DNA from 3 places in the Mesorhizobium sp. WSM4312 genome. Region 3 is predicted to be linked to each of the others. Evidence: predicted binding sites of a transcription regulator. Region 3 holds the regulator's gene; each other region holds the start of a gene.
What was found. Region 3 encodes LexA, which represses DNA repair genes until DNA is damaged. Its sites were predicted from a motif close to TGTTCNNNNTGTGTTCNG; they were not measured.
Positions count from the first base shown of each region.

Region 1: the regulator LexA is predicted to act here: its motif matches at 1,724-1,741, upstream of CK228_RS10315 (UvrD-helicase domain-containing protein).
Region 2: the regulator LexA is predicted to act here: its motif matches at 1,383-1,400, upstream of CK228_RS17010 (YifB family Mg chelatase-like AAA ATPase).

Region 1 is NZ_NSFU01000005.1:300,159-306,777, reverse strand. It holds gene CK228_RS10330 (glucose/quinate/shikimate family membrane-bound PQQ-dependent dehydrogenase) at 1-376, opposite strand, end outside; gene CK228_RS10325 (DUF2059 domain-containing protein) at 363-1,406, shown strand; gene CK228_RS10320 (hypothetical protein) at 1,412-1,660, shown strand; gene CK228_RS10315 (UvrD-helicase domain-containing protein) at 1,783-4,443, shown strand; gene CK228_RS10310 (ABC transporter permease) at 4,495-5,541, opposite strand; gene CK228_RS10305 (ATP-binding cassette domain-containing protein) at 5,538-6,335, opposite strand; gene CK228_RS10300 (substrate-binding domain-containing protein) at 6,421-6,619, opposite strand, start outside.
Region 2 is NZ_NSFU01000009.1:205,712-212,330, reverse strand. It holds gene CK228_RS17010 (YifB family Mg chelatase-like AAA ATPase) at 1-1,294, opposite strand, end outside; gene gshB (glutathione synthase) at 1,476-2,420, opposite strand; gene CK228_RS16995 (glycosyltransferase family 2 protein) at 3,071-4,315, shown strand; gene CK228_RS16990 (GtrA family protein) at 4,312-4,719, shown strand; gene CK228_RS16985 (polysaccharide biosynthesis protein GtrA) at 4,835-6,619, shown strand, end outside.
Region 3 is NZ_NSFU01000010.1:233,785-240,403, forward strand. It holds gene CK228_RS18890 (ABC transporter permease) at 13-936, opposite strand; gene CK228_RS18895 (ABC transporter ATP-binding protein) at 942-1,721, opposite strand; gene CK228_RS18900 (ABC transporter substrate-binding protein) at 1,780-2,766, opposite strand; gene CK228_RS18905 (GntR family transcriptional regulator) at 2,920-3,693, shown strand; gene lexA (transcriptional repressor LexA) at 4,070-4,807, shown strand; gene CK228_RS18915 (ComEC/Rec2 family competence protein) at 4,801-6,619, opposite strand, start outside.

The DNA of each region.
Region 1 (6,619 bases), on a different contig from region 3:
AATAGCCGGCCACCGCCAGCGATGCCAGCACGGCAAGGATCAGCGGTGCGCGCCCGTCAGGCCCGGCAAGGCCCCGCCTTGCCCAAGGCGTCAGCAGCCACAGCGCCACCAGCACGATGATGCCGCCGCGCGGGCCGAGCTCCCACCAGTCGAAGCCGATTTCCCAGACCGCCCAGGCCAGGGTGCCGATCACGATCGCCGCGTAGAGCCAGAGCGCCGTCGAACGGCGCCGGTAGAGCAGCCAGGCGGCGATCAGGAAGGCGAGGCCGACGACGATGTAGTACCAACTGCCCCCCAGCGACGCCAACCAGATGCCACCGCCACCAAGCGCCAGACCGAGGAGAAAGAGAACGAGAGAGGTGATGGTGACAGCCAAGATGATACTCCTTCGACTGTTGCGCGCTCACGCGGCCATGGGCAACCCGGTGCACCGCTCCTGCCCTGCGCACAGCTTTCTCCCGCCTGCCCCGCCTGTCAAGCTGCCCACACGCCAAGGTGGCAATCCATCTTGCCTGAGTCAGGGTTTTCCCGCAGTCTCCATGGATCGTCTTTCCCGTGGAGCAAGCAAAATGCCGTCACTCGTTCCGCCGCTGACGCGCATGGCGCTGATGCTCTACTGCCTCGTCCCACTCTTTGCCGGCACTGTGGCCGCGCCGGCGCAGACAATCAGGGAGATCAACAAGGCGAACGGCTTTCACGAGATGCTGATGGGCATTGGCCCGGGTTTCACCGCGGCCGTGAAATCGGCGCCGGGAACGCCGCCGCAAAAGGTCCTGGACGCCCTTGCCGCCGCCATGGAAGGTGCCTTTGACCCGGAGAAGATGGAAGCGGCGATCGAAGCCCGGATGGCGGACAGGCTCAGTGCCAAGGACCTGTCCGAACTGGCCTCATTTTATGCTTCACCCCTGGGCAAACAGGTCACCGCGCTCGAGATCCAGGCTTCGTCGCCGCAAGCAAGGGAGGCCAAGAAGATCGAGGGCGCCAAAATCCTCGGCGAGCTTCCATCCAGGGATCCGGCCAGGTTCGCATTGTACAGGAAGATGATGGACGATATCAGCGCCGTCGACACCGGAGAAGCCGTCGCCTTGAACATGGGCTACGCCATGCTTTCCGAAATGCTGGGCGCGGCCGGAAAGCCCCTGCCCGACAACCAGGTAATGGCCCTGCTGCGCAAGCAAACCGAAGGGCTTCGCCGTGACATCGACAGCGAGGCCATGGAATCTGCAGCCTATGTCTACCGGGATATGTCCATGGCCGACCTGAAGCTCTATGGTGCCTTCCTGGCCTCACCCGCCGGCAGGCGCTACTACGACCAGATGCAGGTCGCTTTGGGCGCGGTAATGACGGACGAGGCGCGCTCCTTCGGCCATCGATTCTTCGTCGCCCTTGGTTACCGCAAGGCGTGAGCTAAATGGCTGGCGATAATCGATACTCACCCATCCTAGTGGGCATCTTCCTGTTACAGATGCTTATCGGCACACTGGTCGTGGCCGTTTTCCTTTGGATGGGCAAAGCCATCATCCCGAAGCATGGCGGCGGTCTATATGTGCTTGATCGAGTGCAAGACCCCTACCTTTATTGGGGTCTGCTGGCCGGAATTTTGTTCAGCCTCGTCTTCTTGCCCGTCAGGTATCTCTACCAAGGCCCATCGAAGCGTTAAGCCCTGCCCATCTCGCGGGGCCGCCATCCGAAGCTACATTCTTGCCGCGCCGCCACTTTTACCCGGAACAAAACGTAGACAGTTCTGGTCTTTCCCTGCCGAATCACTACATTCGGGGGAAGATGTCCGGCTTTTCCGAAGACATGCCCTTTTTCGATGAACCCAATGCGCGGCCGACGGCCCCGTCGGGCATTGCCGCGCGCGCCATGGCTGCCCGCGGCGGCCAGAGCAATGCGCCCGATTATCTCAAGGGGCTGAATCCGGAACAAAGGCTGGCGGTGGAAACCACCGAAGGCCCGGTTCTGGTGCTGGCCGGCGCCGGCACCGGCAAGACGCGTGTGCTCACCACCCGCATCGCCCACATCCTTGCCACCGGCAAGGCCTTCCCGTCGCAGATCCTCGCCGTGACCTTCACCAACAAGGCCGCGCGCGAGATGAAGCAGCGCATCGGCATCCTGATCGGCGAAGGCAATGTCGAGGGCATGCCCTGGCTCGGCACCTTCCATTCGATCGGCGTGAAGCTGTTGCGCCGTCATGCCGAACTCGCCGGCCTGCGTTCCGACTTCACCATCCTCGACACCGACGACGTCGTGCGGCTGATCAAGCAGCTGATCCAGGCCGAGGGCCTCGACGACAAGCGCTGGCCGGCCAAGCAGTTCGCCCAGATGATCGACGGCTGGAAGAACAAGGGGCAAGGTCCGGCCGATATCGCCGAGGGCGACGCGCGCAGCTTCGCCAACGGCAAGGGCCGCGAACTCTACAAGGCCTATCAGGAGCGGCTGCAGACGCTGAACGCCTGCGACTTCGGCGACCTGCTCTGCCACCCCATCCGCATCTTCCGCGCCAATCCGGACGTGCTGAAGGACTATCACCGGCGCTTCAAATACATCCTCGTCGACGAGTACCAGGACACCAACACCGCCCAGTACATGTGGCTGCGCCTGCTGGCACAACGGCCGGACGCCGGGCGTTCGACGACGTCAACGGATCCGCGATCGGCCGAAGGCCGCAAGCCCGACCGGGCGTCGGCCGGCCAGGCCGCCCCCGCGGAGGCCAGCGAGCGGAGCTCGCGTGCGGCCGTGAGCGAAAACAAAGTCAACATCTGCTGTGTCGGCGACGACGACCAGTCCATCTATGGCTGGCGCGGCGCCGAGGTCGACAACATCCTGCGCTTCGACAAGGATTTCCCGGGCGCCACCATCATCAGGCTGGAGCGCAACTACCGCTCGACCGCGCACATCCTTGGCGCGGCTTCGCATCTCATCGCCCATAATGAAGGCCGCTTCGGCAAGACGCTGTTCACCGACCGCAACGACCCCGAGGATGGCAAGGTCAATGTCCACGCCGCCTGGGATTCCGAGGAGGAAGCCCGCGCCATCGGCGAGACCATCGAGGCCTATCAGCGCCAGAAGCACAATCTCAACGACATGGCGATCCTGGTGCGCGCGTCCTTCCAGATGCGCGCCTTCGAGGACCGCTTCATCACGCTCGGCCTCAACTACCGCGTCATCGGCGGCCCGCGCTTCTACGAGCGCATGGAAATCCGCGACGCGCTGGCCTTCTTCCGCGTCGTCGCCAACAGCGGCGACGACCTCGCCTTCGAGCGCATCGTGAATGTGCCCAAGCGCGGGCTGGGCGAAGCCACTATCCGCCAGATCCACGACACGGCGCGTGCGCTTCGCATTCCAATGCTTGAGGCCGCCGGTAATCTCGCCGAGAGCGACGAGCTGAAGCCGAAACCGCGCGCCGCGTTGCGCGAAGTGGCCGCCAATTTCGAGCGCTGGCAGAAGGCGCTGGAAACCAAGCCGCACACCGAGCTCGCCGAGACCATTCTCGAGGAGAGCGGCTACACCGATATGTGGAAGAACGACCGTTCGGCCGAAGCGCCGGGCCGGCTGGAGAACCTCAAGGAACTGATCCGCTCGATGGAGGAGTACGAGTCGCTGCGCTCCTTCCTCGAACATGTGGCGCTGGTGATGGATGCCGAGCAGAATGCCGGGCAGGACGCCGTCTCCATCATGACGCTGCATTCTGCCAAGGGCCTCGAATTCGAGACGGTCTTCCTGCCCGGTTGGGAAGAAGGCCTGTTCCCGCACCAGCGCGCGCTCGATGAAGGCGGCCGCTCCGGGCTGGAGGAAGAGCGCCGGCTGGCCTATGTCGGTCTCACCCGGGCCAAGAAGAACCTGCATATCTGGTTCGTCTCCAACCGCCTGATCCACGGGCTTTGGCAATCGACCATCCCGTCGCGCTTCCTCGAGGAGCTGCCGGAATCCCATGTCGAGATCGCCGAAAGCGGCAATTCCTATGGCGGCTACGGCAATCCCTATGGCGGCGGCTCCTTCGCCTCCGGCCGTGGCGGTGGGCGGCAGAACCCCTACGGCGCCTCGCGTTTCGACAGTGTCGGCGCCAACACCGAAAAATCAGGCGCCTTCTCCAACACCTATTCGACGCCCGGCTGGCAGCGCGCGCAGGCCAACCGGACCGAAGCGACCGACCGCAACTGGGGCACGCGCTCCGGCCACCAGGTCGAGCGCATCGGCTATGGTGAGACCGACTCGGGCTACGGCGCCGGCCGCACCAGCGTAAAGGGCCGCACCATCGACGGCGAACTGGTCGCCAAATCCGTCGCCGACAAGCCGTCGCCCTTCAGCGTCGGTGACCGCGTCTTCCACCAGAAATTCGGCAACGGCAACATCTCGGCCATCGAAGGCAACAAACTGACCATCGACTTCGACAAGGCCGGCCAGAAACGCGTGCTCGACGGGTTCGTCGCGGCGGTGTGAGCTGCCCTTCCGAGCAGCTCTCGCGCCGTTCCAACAACGGCAGTGCTTCCCTCACCGATACCGTGCCTGGTTCCACTTATGCCCGAGCAGCGACAGGATGATGATCAGCCCGTTGAAGAACTGCACGTAGAAGCCGCTCAGGCCTGCCGCCACCACGCCGGTCTGGATGAACGACACGGTGACCGCGCCGATGGCGCCGCCAACGACCGTGCCGATGCCGCCCCAGGTTGGCGTGCCGCCGACGAACACCGAGGCCAGCACCGGCAGGAGATAGCCGTCGCCGGCCGTCGGCCACCAGGTGAAGTTGATCATCACCGAAAACGTGCCAGCGATCGCAGCCCCTATGCCGACGAAGACGAACACCTTCACCCGCACGCGCTTGACGTCGATGCCCATCTGCTGGGCGCTGTCGGGATTGTCGCCGACCACCCTCACCTGTGCACCGAAGCGATGCCTGTTATAGAGCATTGCCGACAGCACGACGAAGGCGATGGCCCAGAAGATCTGCACCGGAACGCCGTAGATCTGGCTGGAGAAGATCTTGTAGGCCCAGCTGTTGCTGAGGCTGGTCAACGACATCGACTTGCCTTCGTTGATGATCTGGATCAGGCCGCGCAGCAGGAAATTCATGCCGAGCGTGGCGATCAGCGACGACAGCCCGCCATAGACGACCAGCGAGCCGACGAGGAAACCGAGCAGCATGCCCGTCACGAGTGCGGCCGCAATGCCGAGGAACGGGTCGTAGCCGGCCTGCACCACCAGGGCGAAAACCCAGGCGGCAAACCCCATCGTCGCCGGAAACGACAGGTCGATCTCGCCGCAGGTGACGACGAAGACCAGCGGCACCACCACGAACAGCGCCACGGGCAGCGTCGTCAGCACCGAGCTGTAGAGATACCAGGTGGTGAACACGGTCGGATTGGCGACCATGAACACGGCCATCATGACGATGAACACTGCGAGCGTGCCGAGCGAGGCGCGGTTGTCGAGGACGAAGCCGCGCAGCCAGTGATCGGACGGATGTTTCCACTCCTGGCGGGCGGACCCGGCATGAGGGCGCAGAGGGCTTTCGAGATCGGGTTCCATGGTCTTGCTCATCGCGCTTGCTGCTCCGCTTCGCCGGCCTCGCGCAGCCCAGGCAATCCGCCGGGATGCGCGACGTCCTCCATGAAATTGATCAACTCCTCCGCCGACTTGACCGCGCTGCGGTCGGCGGTCAGCGCCACCTTGCCGCGATCGAGCACCACGAAGCGGTCGGCAATGTCGAAGACATGATGGATGTTGTGGCCGATGAACAGGATCGAGCGTCCGCTCGCCCGCACCTGGCGCACGAAGTGGAACACCTTGGCGGTCTCGGTCAGCGACAGCGCCGTGGTCGGCTCGTCGAGGATGATCAGCTCGGCCTGCTTGTAGATGGCGCGCGCGATCGCCACGCCCTGGCGTTCGCCGCCCGACAGCTGGCCGACGATCGAGTGCGGCGTGAACACTTTCGAGGTGAAGCCGATCTCGCGCATCAGCCGACTCGCCTCCTCGATCTCCTTGTTGACCTTCAGCCAGCCCATGAAGCCGGTCAGTTCGCGGCCCATGAAGATGTTGCGCACGATGGTCTGCTGCACGGCCAGCGCCCGGTCCTGGAACACCGTCTCGATGCCGGCGTCGCGCGAGCGCGCCGCGCTCCAGCCGCTCACCGGCTTGTCACGCACGAGGATGTCGCCGGTGGTCGGCCTGACCACGCCGGACAGGATCTTGATCAGCGTCGACTTGCCGGCGCCATTGTCGCCGATGAGGCCGACGACCTCGCCGCGGTCGACACTGAGATTGACGCCGCCCAGCGCATAGACCTGACCGTAGGATTTCGTGATATCGCGCAGTTCGATGATGCGTTCGGCCATCGGATCCTCGCTTTCATTGACGCATGCCGGCCCTTTGCCGACGGTCCTGCCGGCCGGGTCCAACCCGGCCGGCAGCCTTGGGAGGTCAGCGCAGCGCCTGCTTGGCGAGCTCTGAGACGATCTCGTAGTTCTGCGGCGTGACGAAGCCGGCACCGGTGTCGACATTCATCGGCGCCAGCCCCAGCACCACTTGCTGGCAGAGGCTGAGGATCGGCAGATAGCCCTGCATGAATGGCTGCTGGTCGGCTGTCAGCTGCACCCAGCCGCCCTTGAAGCCCTCGACG
Region 2 (6,619 bases), on a different contig from region 3:
TGGTGGCGCTGGCCACGCCGAGCCGTTCGAAACGCTCGCGCTGGAGGGTGCGGGCGCGTGCCACGCGCAACGCCACATCAGCACTCTTCTCCGCCCGGTCCGGCCTTATCAGGTCGCTGGCCGAGACCGCAGGCACTTCGATCCGCAGGTCGATGCGGTCGAGCAGCGGACCGGAAATGCGTGCCTGATAATCGGTGCGGCAGCGCTCGCCGCGCAGGCAGCGATAGCCCGGCTCGCCGGCCATGCCGCAGCGGCACGGGTTCATCGCCGCCACCAGCTGGATGCGCGCCGGATAGGTGACGCGGTGGTTGGCGCGCGCGATCATGCAGTCGCCGGTCTCCAGCGGCTGGCGCAGCGCATCGAGCGTCTGCGGCGCGAATTCGGGGAACTCGTCGAGGAACAGCACGCCGTGATGGGCGAGCGACACTTCGCCAGGCCGGGCGCGCAACCCGCCGCCGACCATCGCCGCCATCGAGGCCGAATGGTGCGGGGCGCGGAACGGCCGCCGGTCGGTCAGCTTGCCTTCGCCGAGCTCGCCCGCCACCGAGGCGATCATCGAGACTTCGAGCAATTCCTTCGGCATCAGGGGCGGCAGGATCGACGGCAGCCGCTGCGCCAGCATCGACTTTCCCGATCCGGGCGGCCCGACCATCAGAAGATTATGGCAGCCGGCCGCCGCCACTTCCAGCGCCCGCTTGGCCGTCTCCTGGCCCTTGATGTCGGCGAGGTCGGGCAGGTCGCGCGCCGCGGCGTGGATGCCGGCCTCAGGGCGCGACAGCACCTGCGTGCCGCGGAAATGATTGGCGATGGCGATCAGGCTGCGCGGCGCCAGAATGTCGAAATCCTTGCCGGCCCACGCCGCTTCCGGCCCGCAGGCGAACGGACAGATCAGGCCCTTGCCCTCGGCATTGGCGCCGATCGCCGCCGGCAAGGCACCGGCGACGGCGGCAATGGTGCCGTCGAGCGACAATTCGCCAAGCACGACATAACCGGCCAGCATGTCGCCCGGAATGGCGCCAAGCGCGGCCATCAGGCCAAGCGCGATCGGCAAATCGTAGTGGCTGCCTTCCTTGGGCAGGTCGGCCGGCGCCAGATTGACCGTCACCTTCTTCGACGGCATCGACAGGCCCGACGCATGGAGCGCGGCCTGCACCCGCTCGCGGCTTTCGGCCACCGCCTTGTCGGGCAGCCCGACGATCTGCATGCCGACCTTGCCGGGCGCGATCATCACCTGCACGTCGACCGGCACGGCCTCGATGCCCTGGAAAGCGACCGTGCGAACCCGCGCCACCATTTTCCCACCCCGGATATGGGCCGCAACCCATGCGATAGGCCTGGAACGTGGCCCTGGCAGAAGACAATCACAGATTGCCGGTCAAATCAAGAACATTACAAGAACAAAGCAATCGCTCTGGTTGCAGCCGGATTGAGCCCGGTTGAAAAGGCGGAACATGGTTAATACGACCGAAAACGGCCTACTTGCGCCGCTTCCCCTCGACCGCGTCCCAGAACAGGCTGGCGATGTCGGCGCCGCCAAAGCGCTGCACTTCGCGCACGCCGGTCGGCGAGGTCACGTTGATCTCGGTCATGTAGTCGCCGATGACGTCGATGCCGACCAGGATGAAGCCGCGTTCCCTGAGCGACGGCCCGATGCGGGCGCAGATCTCGCGCTCGCGCTCGGTCAGTTCGGTCTTTTCGGCGCGGCCGCCGACATGCATGTTGGAGCGGGAATCGTGCTCGGCCGGAACGCGGTTGATGGCGCCGACCGGCTCGCCGTCGATCAGGATGATGCGCTTGTCGCCCTTGCGCACGTCCTTCAGGTAGCGCTGCACGATGTAGGGCTCGCGGAACATCTGGCCGAACATTTCGAGCAGCGAGGCGAGGTTGCGGTCGGCCTCGTGCAGATGGAAGATGCCGGCGCCGCCATTGCCGTAGAGCGGCTTGACGATGATGTCGCCGAACTCCTTGCGGAAGGCGGCGACTTCTTGGCTGTCCTTGGTGATCAGCGTGTCCGGCATCAGGTCGGCAAACTCGGTGACGAAGATCTTTTCCGGGCTGTTGCGCACCCAGGCCGGGTCGTTGACCACCAGCGTCTTCGGGTGGATGCGCTCGAGGATATGCGTGGTGGTGATGTAGTTCATGTCGAAGGGCGGATCCTGGCGAAGCAGGACCACGTCCATCTCCGACAGGTCGGTGCGCACCTTCTCGCCCAGCGAGTAATGGCTGCCCTTCTCGTCGCGCACCTGCAATTCCTCGATGCGCGCAAACACCTTGCCGTCGCGCAGCGACAGCCGGTCGGGCGTGTAGTGGAACAATTGATGGCCGCGCCTCTGCGCTTCCAGCGACAGCGCGAACGAAGTGTCGCCGGCGATCGACACGGTGGAGATATGGTCCATCTGGACGGCGATTTTCAGCTTCATGGCGGGTCCCCAGCGCAGTCGACGAGAGCGATATAGGGGTCACGGAGCCATCTGCCAATCGGGCCAGAGCCTGTTATGGTACGGGATGGCGGCGCTTCGCTTGGTGCAAGCAACCTTGGTGTGGCCTATTAAAGGAACAAAATGCCTAAGCAGCTGATGAGGTATCTATTTACATCGGCGGCTGCCATATTTGCAGCGGCGATATTCTATAACACTCTCATTGACAACGAGTATGTATATTTTATCAGGATGCCTGATCCAGAGGTGGGGAAAATAGTACCATATCACGTGAAAGGAATTTCTGTATACATAACGATTGAGCAGTACAAATTTATTTACTGGTTACGATTCGTCGAAATTATATCCGGGGCCTTAATCTTGATAGGTGCCCTAATTTCCAAAATCAACAACAATGAGAGCTGATTTAAGGTCCGCAAATGGCAAGGCAATTCCGTCTGCCAATCGCGACATTTTGAAGATTGGCATCAGGTAATCGCACGCCCGGCCTCACCTTCTGGTTGGAGACGCCTTCCGGTTGAAGACAAGGCGAGCGGCCGCGTCATCGTTTTCTTAAGCCTTGCCGTACAAGAATAAGCCTCGAATACCCCAACGGCAGGCGCCGGATGGGGGTCCTCGATGGAACAACGACCATGAACGCGCTCACCGCCATCCGCGCCGCCGCGACCGAACAGCTTGAACTCACCATCCTGATGCCGTGCCTCAACGAGGCCGAGACGCTGGCCGTTTGCGTCGGCAAGGCCAGGGCCTTCCTCGACAAGGCCGGCATCCTGGGTGAGGTGCTGATATCGGACAATGGCAGCACCGATGGCTCGCAGGAGATCGCGGCCCAGGGCGGCGCCCGTGTCGTACCGGTGGCGCAGAAGGGCTATGGCGCGGCCCTTCTGGGCGGCATCGCCGCCGCCAGGGGACGCTTCATCATCATGGGCGATGCCGACGACAGCTACGATTTCGGCGCGCTGGATGCCTTCATGACGCGCCTGCGCGACGGCGCCGACCTGGTCATGGGCAATCGCTTCCAGGGCGGCATCGAAACCGGCGCCATGCCGCCGCTGCATCGTTATCTCGGCAATCCGGTGCTGAGCTTCGTCGGCCGCCTGTTTTTCCGCATCAGGACCGGGGACTTCCACTGCGGCCTGCGCGGCTTCAACGCCGAGAGCATCCGCAAGCTCGACCTGCAGACGACCGGCATGGAATTCGCCAGCGAAATGGTGGTGCGCAGCGCGCTTGCCGGGCTGCGCATCGAGGAAGTGCCGACCACGCTCAAGCCCGACGGCCGCAGCCGGCCGCCGCATCTCAGGACCTGGCGTGACGGCTGGCGGCATCTCAAATTCCTGCTCGTCTACAATCCGCGCTGGATGTTCTTCATCCCGGGCGCGGCGCTGTGCGGCCTGGGCACGCTGTTCGCGGCCCTTCTGGTGTTTGGACCGCTGCGGGTGATCGACAATCTTTCGCTCGACCTCAACACCTTCGTCGCCGCCTGCTTCATGATCATCACCGGCATCCAGCTCATCACCTTCGGCGCCATATCGCGATACTATGCCGAGATCACCGGCATCCTGCCGCGCAGCCGCGGGTCCGACTGGCTGAGAAGGACCATCAGCACCGACCGTCTTGCCGCCAATGCCGGCATCTGCTTTGCCGGCGGTGTCCTGTTCTTCGGCTATGCGGTGCTGCGCTGGGCGCATCTTGGCTTCGGCCCGCTGAACGATTCCGAAATCCCGCGCATCGTCGTGCTGGGCCTGAGCCTGATCGTCATTTCGTTCCAGGCCTTCTTTTCGGCATTCCTGCTCGGTGTCCTGGAGATTCCGGTCAAGCGGCTGAAAGCCGGCCAGCCCGGCGGATCAGGCGAAGCCGCCGCGACTGCTGAAAAATGAGCCGGCTTCTACGAAAATTCGCCGCCATACGGCTTGTCCGATTTGTCATCGTCGGCATTGGCGCGGCGCTGCTGCTCTTCGTACTGTCATGGGCGTTGGTGTCGGCCGGGATGCCGCCATTCGTCGGAAGCGTCATCGCCTACATGCTGGCCTTTGTCGTGGCGTATTCGGCACAGCGTGGCTGGACGTTCGAGGGACGGCACGACCACGCCCATGCGCTGCCACGGTATCTCGCCACCCAGCTGGTCTGCGCAGGGTTTGCAGGCCTGTCCGCCCATGTCGCGGTGTCGATATTTTCCGCCTCGCCGCTGATCATGTCAGCCATCATCACGATCGCCGCAAGCGCCGCGAGCTATGTGCTCTCATCGGTCTGGGTTTTTCGCGACGATCAAAGAGCCGCGTGAAGGCATTCGACGGCGGCCCGCCGGCGCGATGCGACGAAGCGCAAGGCTGGTTTAAGATTTGCGCAGTGAGTTCGCGATAACTTCCGTCACGAAAAGAGCGCCCAGAGGCCGTCCCTTGACTCCTGCCGATACCATGGTCTCCGCCGAGGCCACGCCACTTCCGTCACGGCGCAACGACCTCGCGCTCGTGCTCGTCGCCACGCTGGTGATGGTTGCCGTCAGCGCCCTCAGCGGATTCCGTGACTTGACCGACGCCGGCGGCGACAATGACAATCTGCTGCGCCTGGTAGAGGTTCGCGACATGCTGGCCGGCCAGGGCTGGTTCGACCTGCATCAGTACCGGATGGGTCTCGAAGGCGGCTTCGTCATGCACTGGTCGCGGCTGGTCGACGCACCGCTTGCCGCCATCGTTCTCGCAGCCTCGCCGCTGACCGGCAGCATGGCCAGGGCCGAGACCATCGCCGAGGTGCTCTGGCCGGCACTGCTCTTCTACCTCGCTTTGCTCTTTACCGCCCGCGCGGCGCGCAGTTTCGCCGGTGCCGCCGCCGTGCTGCCGGCCGTCGTCATCGGCGCCGCGGCGCTGCACTTCATCGGCATCTTTTCGCCCGGCTCGCTCGATCATCACAATGTCCAGCTGACGCTGACCATGGCCTGCCTGAGCCTGCTGCTCGACGCACCCATGCAGCGCTGGGCCGCGCTGCTCGCGGGCCTGTGCGCGGCGCTGATGCTGGCCGTCGGCATGGAAACGGCGCCCTACGTCGCCACCATCGGCGCGTGCATTGCCCTGCTGTTTGTCGCCGACCCTGGCGGCGAGGGGCGGATCGCCAGGGATTTCGGCCTTGGCTTTGCCGGCGTTTCAGGGCTGGTCTTCGTCACCACCATCGCCCCATCGGCGTGGGGCCAGCCACAATGCGATGCCTTTTCGACAGTGCAGTTCGTGGTGGCCGCGCTCGCCGGATGCGGCCTCGCCGCCGTGGCATCGCTCGATATGGCCAAAGCCACGCTCGGCCGGCGTCTCGTGGCACTCGGCCTGCTTGGCGTGGTGCTTGCCGCTGTCGTGGTGTCGCTTTTCCCGCAATGCCTGGCGGCTCCCTATGCGAACCTCGATCCGCGCCTCAGGGAATTATGGCTCGATAACATCGAAGAGGCGCAGTCGCTGTACCAGCTTGTCATCTACAATCGGGTCGCGGTGGTAGAGCGTTTTGCCACGCCACTGGTGGCGATCATGCTGATGGCGCTTGGCCTCGGCCGTGGCGGCTCGCGGCGGCAGGACAGCCTCGTTGGCGCGCTGCTGGTGGTGGCGTTCCTGGTCAGTGCCTGGCAAGTGCGCGGCTCGACCTTTTCCATTGCCCTGGCGGTGATCCCGCTTTGCGCCTGGATCGCCAAATGGCGGCAGCGGGCCGGAGCCAGCCCGTCGCGCGGCTCCGCGCTCAGGGTGGCCGCGGCTTGGCTGGTCTCGGTCAATGCACTCTGGGCGTGCGCGGCCGTGGCTGCGTCAAGCGCCTTCGAAACCAGTGCGGCCGGCAACGGCGCCAGTGTCAATGGGAACTGCCAAGGCAAGACCTCGTTTGCGGCGCTCAGCCAGCTGCCGGACACCACCGTGCTCGCTATTTCCAATCTCGGATCGCCCATCCTGGCCTATTCCGGACATCGCGTTTTCGCCGGGCCGTATCATCGCAACGTCGCGGGAAACCTGCTTGCACTCGATACCTTCCTCGGATCGGACGCCGATGCCAGGTCGGTGGTCGAAAGCCACCATGTCGGGCTTGTCGCGCTCTGCAGTGGCAACCCGGAAACCCGCCTGCTCGTCGGCAGGGCGCCGGACGGCTTTCTGGCCAGGCTGGCGCGCGGCGACGTGCCGGACTGGCTGGAGCCGGTGGCGGAGACAGGCGGGCCCCAG
Region 3 (6,619 bases):
TTTAGGTCCTGATTATTCACGGATGGCTTCGCGGGCCGGCGCGGATCCCCGGCCGCGCTTGAGGCTCGGCAGGGCAAGCATGGCGAGCACGAACAGGCCCGTGGCAAGCTTCAGGTCGGGAGGCGGCATGCCGGCGGCGAGGCAGAACGACACCAGCTGGTAGTAGATGATCGCGCCGGCAAAGGGTGCCAGCAGCTGGCGCCAGACCGTCTGCTTGCCGACGACCGCCTCGCCGATCATCAGCGCGGCCAGGCCGTTGATGAGGATGCCCAGCCCCATATTGACGTCGGCAAATCCCTGCGACTGCACCATCAGTGCGCCGCTCGACGCCGAAAACGCGCTCGCCAGCCCGACACCGCCGATGGTCGCCGCCCAGACATTGATGCCTTGCGCCTCGGCCATGTCGGGATTGGCGCCGACGGCGCGCACGGCAGTCCCCTTCTCGGTCCTGAAGAACATGTAGAGCGCCGCGAAGACGATGAGCGCGAGAAGGCCGGCGACAACGATCTTGCTGGCCGGAAAACCCGGCCGTGCGAACGGGACCCAGTCGAACACGGTCGGCGAGCCGAAAACCGAGAGGTTGGACTTGCCCATGATGCGCAGGTTGATGCTGTAAAGCATCGTCATCATCAGGATGCCCGCCAGCAGCGTGTGGATGCGGAAGCGCAGATGGATGAAGGCGGTGCAGCAGCCCGCCGCGAAGCCCGCCGCGAATGCGACGACGATGCAGGTCAGCGGCGATACGCCGGCGGCAAGAAGCACGCCGCAGACGCAGCCGCCCAGCGGAAAGGCGCCTTCGCTGGTCAGATCGGGAAAATTCAGCATGCGGAACGGGATCATGATGCCGAGCACGACAAAGGCCAGGATCAGGCTCTGCGCCAGGGTCACCGGCATGATCGCGACAAAGCTGGTGAGAACGTCCTGAATAAAGCCCATGGTGATCAGCTCGCCAGCAACATGCGGTCGGTCTTGATGGAAAAATGGCCGATCAGATCGATAACCGTGACCCTGGCCTTCTCCTCGCCAGTGACCTCCAGCAGGACCCGGCCCGCATCGAGCATGATCACCCGGCTGCCATAGTCGACGGCGTGCTGCATGTTGTGGGTCACCATCAGCGTGGTCAGTTTCAGCGCGTTGACGGCGCGCACCGTCGCCTGCATGACGATCTCGGCCGTGCGCGGGTCGAGTGCCGCGGTATGCTCGTCGAGCAGCAGCAGGTCCGGCGATCCGCCGACAGCCATGATCAGCGACAGCGACTGACGCTGCCCGCCCGAGAGTAGGTCGACACGGGTGTCGAGACGATTTTCAAGGCCGAGGCCCAATATCGACAGGCGCTCCTTGTAGGACGCGAGCCTCGCGGCGTTCAGCCCTTGTCGCAGCGTGCGTTTTCGGCTGCGCAGATCGGCCAGCAGCATGTTCTCCGCCACGGTCATGCTGGCGGCGGTGCCGCGCATCGGATCCTGGAAGACGCGCGCCAATCGCGTGGCGCGCTTGTGCACCGGCATGGCCGTCACGTCCGCGCCGTTGATCAGGATCTTGCCGGAATCCAGGACAAGAGCTCCGGAAATGGCGTTGAGCATGCTGCTCTTGCCGGCCCCGTTGGAGCCGATGACGATGCCGAAATCGCCGGTGGCCAATGACAGGCTGAGGCCGTCCAGCGCGACCTTCTCGTCGGCCTGCCCCTTGTAGAATACTTTGCGCGCGGATCGGATATCGAGCATCGTTCCTCCCTGGCCTGATGGGCGACGGCGACGGCGCCGTCGCCCGTCCAGCCCGATATCAGTCGACGATGCAGCCGCAATCGGCCATCGAAGCCGGTATCTCGATGCCGAACGCGGCCATCGCCTTGCGGGAAATCGTTGCCATATGGTCCTTATAGGCCGGACGCGACGGCGCGATCGTCTTGGGATCCTTGCCCTTGAGAATCTCGGCCGCGATGTTGCCGGCATTCATGCCGACCTGCGTGTAATTGACCGCCAAGCTCGCCGGCACGGTACCGTTGCGGACCGCGCTGTCATCGGAGTTGACGACCGGGATTCCCGCCTGGCGCGCGGCCGCGGAGACGGCGGCGATCGCCGGCTGGATCAGGTTCGAGGCCGGACCGTAGATCACGTCGGCCTTGCCGGCGAGCGAAGCGATGCGTTGCTGGATGTCATTGACGTTGTCGATGCCGACTTCGACGACCTCAAAGCCGGCGGCGGGTGCCGCCGCTTTGATCTTTTCGATCAGGGCAACGTCATTGGCCTCGCCCGGATTGTAGGGCACCCCGAAGCGCTTGGCGTTCGGCAGCAGCTTCTTGGTGAAGGCCATCACCGCGGCGACATCCTGCAGATCGCTGGCGCCGGTCATGCCTTCGTCTCCGGCTTCCCACGACGGCACCAGCTTGGCCGCCACCGGATCGGTGACCGCGGCGAAGACGATCGGAATCCCAGAACCGGCGAGCGCCTTCTTGGCGATCTGCGAGACCGGCGTGGTGATGGTGTAGATCAGCTTGGGCTGCTCCGCCTGCAGCTTGGCGATCATCTGCGGCACCAGAGATGCATCGAAGTTGGTATGGCTTTCGGTGTAGACGACGTCCTTGCCCTCGACAAAGCCGTTGTCCGTCAGTGCCTTCTTGAAGCCCGCTATGGCGGCATTGAGCTGCGGATGCTCGCCGAAATTGGCGATGCCGATGCGTATCTGATCGGCCGCGGCGCTGCCGACGCTGACCATCAACGCGCCTGCCAGGGCCAATCCCGACAGCCAAGCGGATTTCGACTTCAACATCATTTCCTCCCAGATTTGATCAGCGCCGCTCTCAAGGACGGCAACTGCGGCGATCATGGTCAGTCCCTCGCCGCGTGTCAAACATTATATATAATTCTTGCCATACTTCCCCTTCATATATAATTTTCACAGGCTGATGATGGACCGACCGCGATGCAGGATCAGAACAATTCCACGAAGACCGAAGCGGCCTATCAGCTGCTACGGCGCGATATCCTGACCACCCGCCTCATGCCGGGGGCGCCGCTCAAGCTGAGCGCGCTGCGTGGCACATACGGCGTCGGCTGGACGCCGCTGCGTGAAGCCTTGTCTCGACTTGAAGCCGAACGCCTGGTCACCGCCATCAGCAATCGCGGCTTTGCCGTCGCTCCCGTGTCACGCGCCGAGCTCGAGGACCTGGCGCGCGCCAGGATGGTTGTCGAAATGCCGCTGTTCCTGGAATCGATCGCGAACGGCGGCAGGGAATGGGAGGACGCGGTCGTTACCGCTCATTACCGGCTCTCCCGCTGCAAGACCGCGGTCGATGACCCTTCCGATGCCGCCGTCGACAAATGGGACGAGAGCCACGAGGCCTTCCATGCGGCGCTGCTGAGCGCGGCGACGTCAAACTGGCTGTTGCGCTTCCGCTCGACGATCGCCGATCAGCTGCGCCGGCATCATCGGTTTCTCGGCCTGGCGCCGACTTTGCGAGCGGCGGCCGGCCTGAAGGACGGCTATGGCGAGGCAATGGACGCGCTGCGCGAGGCGATCGCCATAGAACATCACACCGCGATCATGGAAGCGGCGCTCGATCGAGATGTAGAGCGGGCAAAGGCGCTGATGACGGGGCATATCGGCTACACGCTGCATGTCTATGTCCACAGCGAAGACAACGGCGCCAACACTTACACCGCGCGCGCCGGCAGCCTGAAAGCGGTTTCCGGATGATGCTTCCGCCGCGTCCGGATCCACGTGGCCGTGCCGACCCTGAACTCACGATCGTTGGCGTTTTGGTTTCGTTTCGTTCTGCCGGAAATGGAGCGATACACCGCTCAAATCCGCCCCGTGGACGCCTCCCAGATACCTGATGCCAAACGGCATTCAGGCTAGGCCACAGGCCATTAACCGAAACGATTTCAATGCGTGCACCGGCAGGGAAACGATTGATCGCGAGCCTCTGCCCCGGTCAAAAAATTTCAGGCGCGTTAACAAATTCATTAAACTTTAAACAGTTGCGGAACACAACTGGAACAGATAGTGTTTGTTCTGGGTTTGTTTTTCGATTCTGATTCAAATCCGTCGTTCAACGCCTCGGGGGGCCGCCATGCTGACACGCAAGCAACATGAACTGCTGATGTTCATTCATGAACGGCTCAAGGAAAGCGGCATTCCGCCGTCCTTCGACGAAATGAAGGAAGCGCTCGATCTCGCCTCCAAGTCGGGCATCCATCGCCTGATCACGGCACTGGAGGAACGCGGCTTCATCCGCCGGCTGCCCAACCGGGCGCGGGCACTGGAAGTGCTGCGGCTGCCGGATTCGATCGCGCCCGGCCTTAACGCGGCAAAGAAATTCTCGCCAAGCGTCATCCAGGGCAGCCTCGGCCAGGGCGGTCTTGGCCGCCAGATCAAGCCGGCGCAGTCGCGTTTGCCTGCGGCCGGCAATGATGACGATGCGGTTTCCGCCGTGTCGATCCCAGTGATGGGCCGCATCGCCGCCGGTGTGCCGATCGATGCCATCCAGCACCAGACGCATTCGATCTCGGTGCCGCCGGACATGATCATGGGTGGCGAGCACTATGCGCTGGAGGTCAAGGGCGACTCGATGATCGACGCCGGCATCTTCGACGGCGACACGGTCATCATCCGCAACGCCGACACGGCGAGCCCGGGCGAGATCGTCGTGGCGCTAGTCGACGAGGAGGAAGCAACCCTGAAACGGTTCCGCCGCAAGGGCGCCTCGATCGCCCTTGAAGCCGCCAACCCGGCCTACGAGACGCGCATTTTCGGGCCAGACAGGGTCAAGGTGCAGGGCAAGCTTGTCGGGCTGATCCGGCGTTACTGAGCAGGAGCGGCCGTCTTTTCGGGTTTTTGATAGGGCGCCAGCCCCCTCGCCTCACGCGAAAATTTTCGCTGCTCGTGCCAAGGCCGATACGGCCCGTCCACCGCGAAGCTGACGGTTGGCGGGCCAGTTGCCGATTGGCGGTCGAAGAACACGGCGGCACTGCCTTTGCGGGCAAGTTGCCGTTTGGTGACGACAAGAACCAGCGGATTGTGGCAGGCATCATAGCCCGTCGCGTCATTGACGACGATCAGGTCGGCGAAACCGCAGGCTTTCCAGGTATCCTTGCGGTCTTCGACATGCGCGATGATCGCACCCGACGGGTGCCGTGCAAGACAGACGCCATCCGTGCAGTAGAACGGTGCTCCCGGCGGCAGATTGACGGCATCGGCAATGTCGAATTGCCCGTCCGCCCTGTCGAACATCTCCGGCACGACGATGGTTTCGGACACCAGCGCGCGTTTCCAATTGTCGACGGTGAACTCGTTCGGGCGAGCCCGGCTGACCGCGAGTTCTCCACCGCCGATCGGCAGCGCCACCAACCGCGCATCTTCGGAAATCAGCACATCCGGGGTGCGCGTATCCGATACTGTCAGCAGGCCGGCAAGCGCGAATGGCACTGCCGCGAGCCGCAGCCAGGTCGTCGCCATCGTCGCGATGACCAGGGCGATGGTCACCAGCAGCACGGATCGCTGCGAAATCAGCCCGACCGCATCGACCGGGGAGCGTTCCGATATCCACGCCGATATGGCGATCATTGCGGTCAGGCCCTTGCCCATCACGTAAAGGAAGGGGCCGTCGGCACCAAAGGGCATCGCAAGAGAACTGAGAACAGCGAAAGGCATGACAATCAGTGACACGATCGGCATGACGGCCAGATTGGCGAACAGGCTGAGCGGCGACACACGCTGGAAATGCCAGATGGCAAACAGCGCCGTGGCGCAGCCGGCGATGATGGAGGTCATCGCCAGCCCGCCCGTCGCCAGCAGGAATTTTCGCGTGAGAAAACCCGGCAGAGTTCGCTTTGGCGGTGGCGGTCTTGCTTTTCCCGCATGGTGATCCGCCCAGCCGGCATAGGCGCCGACCAGCGCGGCGGTCGCAGCGAACGACATCTGGAAGCTTGGGCCGACGACCTCATGCGGCGACACCACAATGACGGCGATCGCCGAGATGGCGAGGTTGCGCATGGTCAGTGCCGCGCGATCGAACAGGACGGCAACAAGCATCACCGCCAGCATGATGAAGCTGCGTTCGGCGGCAACGACGACACCGGAAATGACGAGATAGGCGGCGATCGAGAACAGGGCGGCGGCGGCCGCATATTTCTTCACCGGCCGACGCGCGGAAAAGTCCGGAAACAGCGCAAAGGCACCGCGCAGCAGCCCCATAATGGTGCCGGCGACCAGCGCCATATGCAGCCCGGAAATGGAGATGATGTGATAGATGCCGGTGCGCCGCATCGCCTCGTTGATTTCATCGGGAATGCCGGCCCGCACACCGACGATCAGCGCCGCCGCGATCTCACCCTCGGCACCGCCAACCCTGGCCCTGATGTGGTCGGCAATGGCTTCACGAGCATTTTCTATCCCGGAGAAAAGGCGGGCCGTGAGCGGCACCTCGTCGTCCGTGGCTGAGACAAGCTTTGGATTGCCGAGAAAGAAGCCGCTGCCGCCAATACCGGCGAAATAGCTGTCGAAGGAGAAATCGTAGCTGTCCGGCCGCACCGGGCCGGTCGGCGGCAACAGTTTGGCGTAGCCGGTGACCATGGAGCCGGCGGTCATTTCCGCCGGGATATCCCGCGCCGAAAGCCTGACC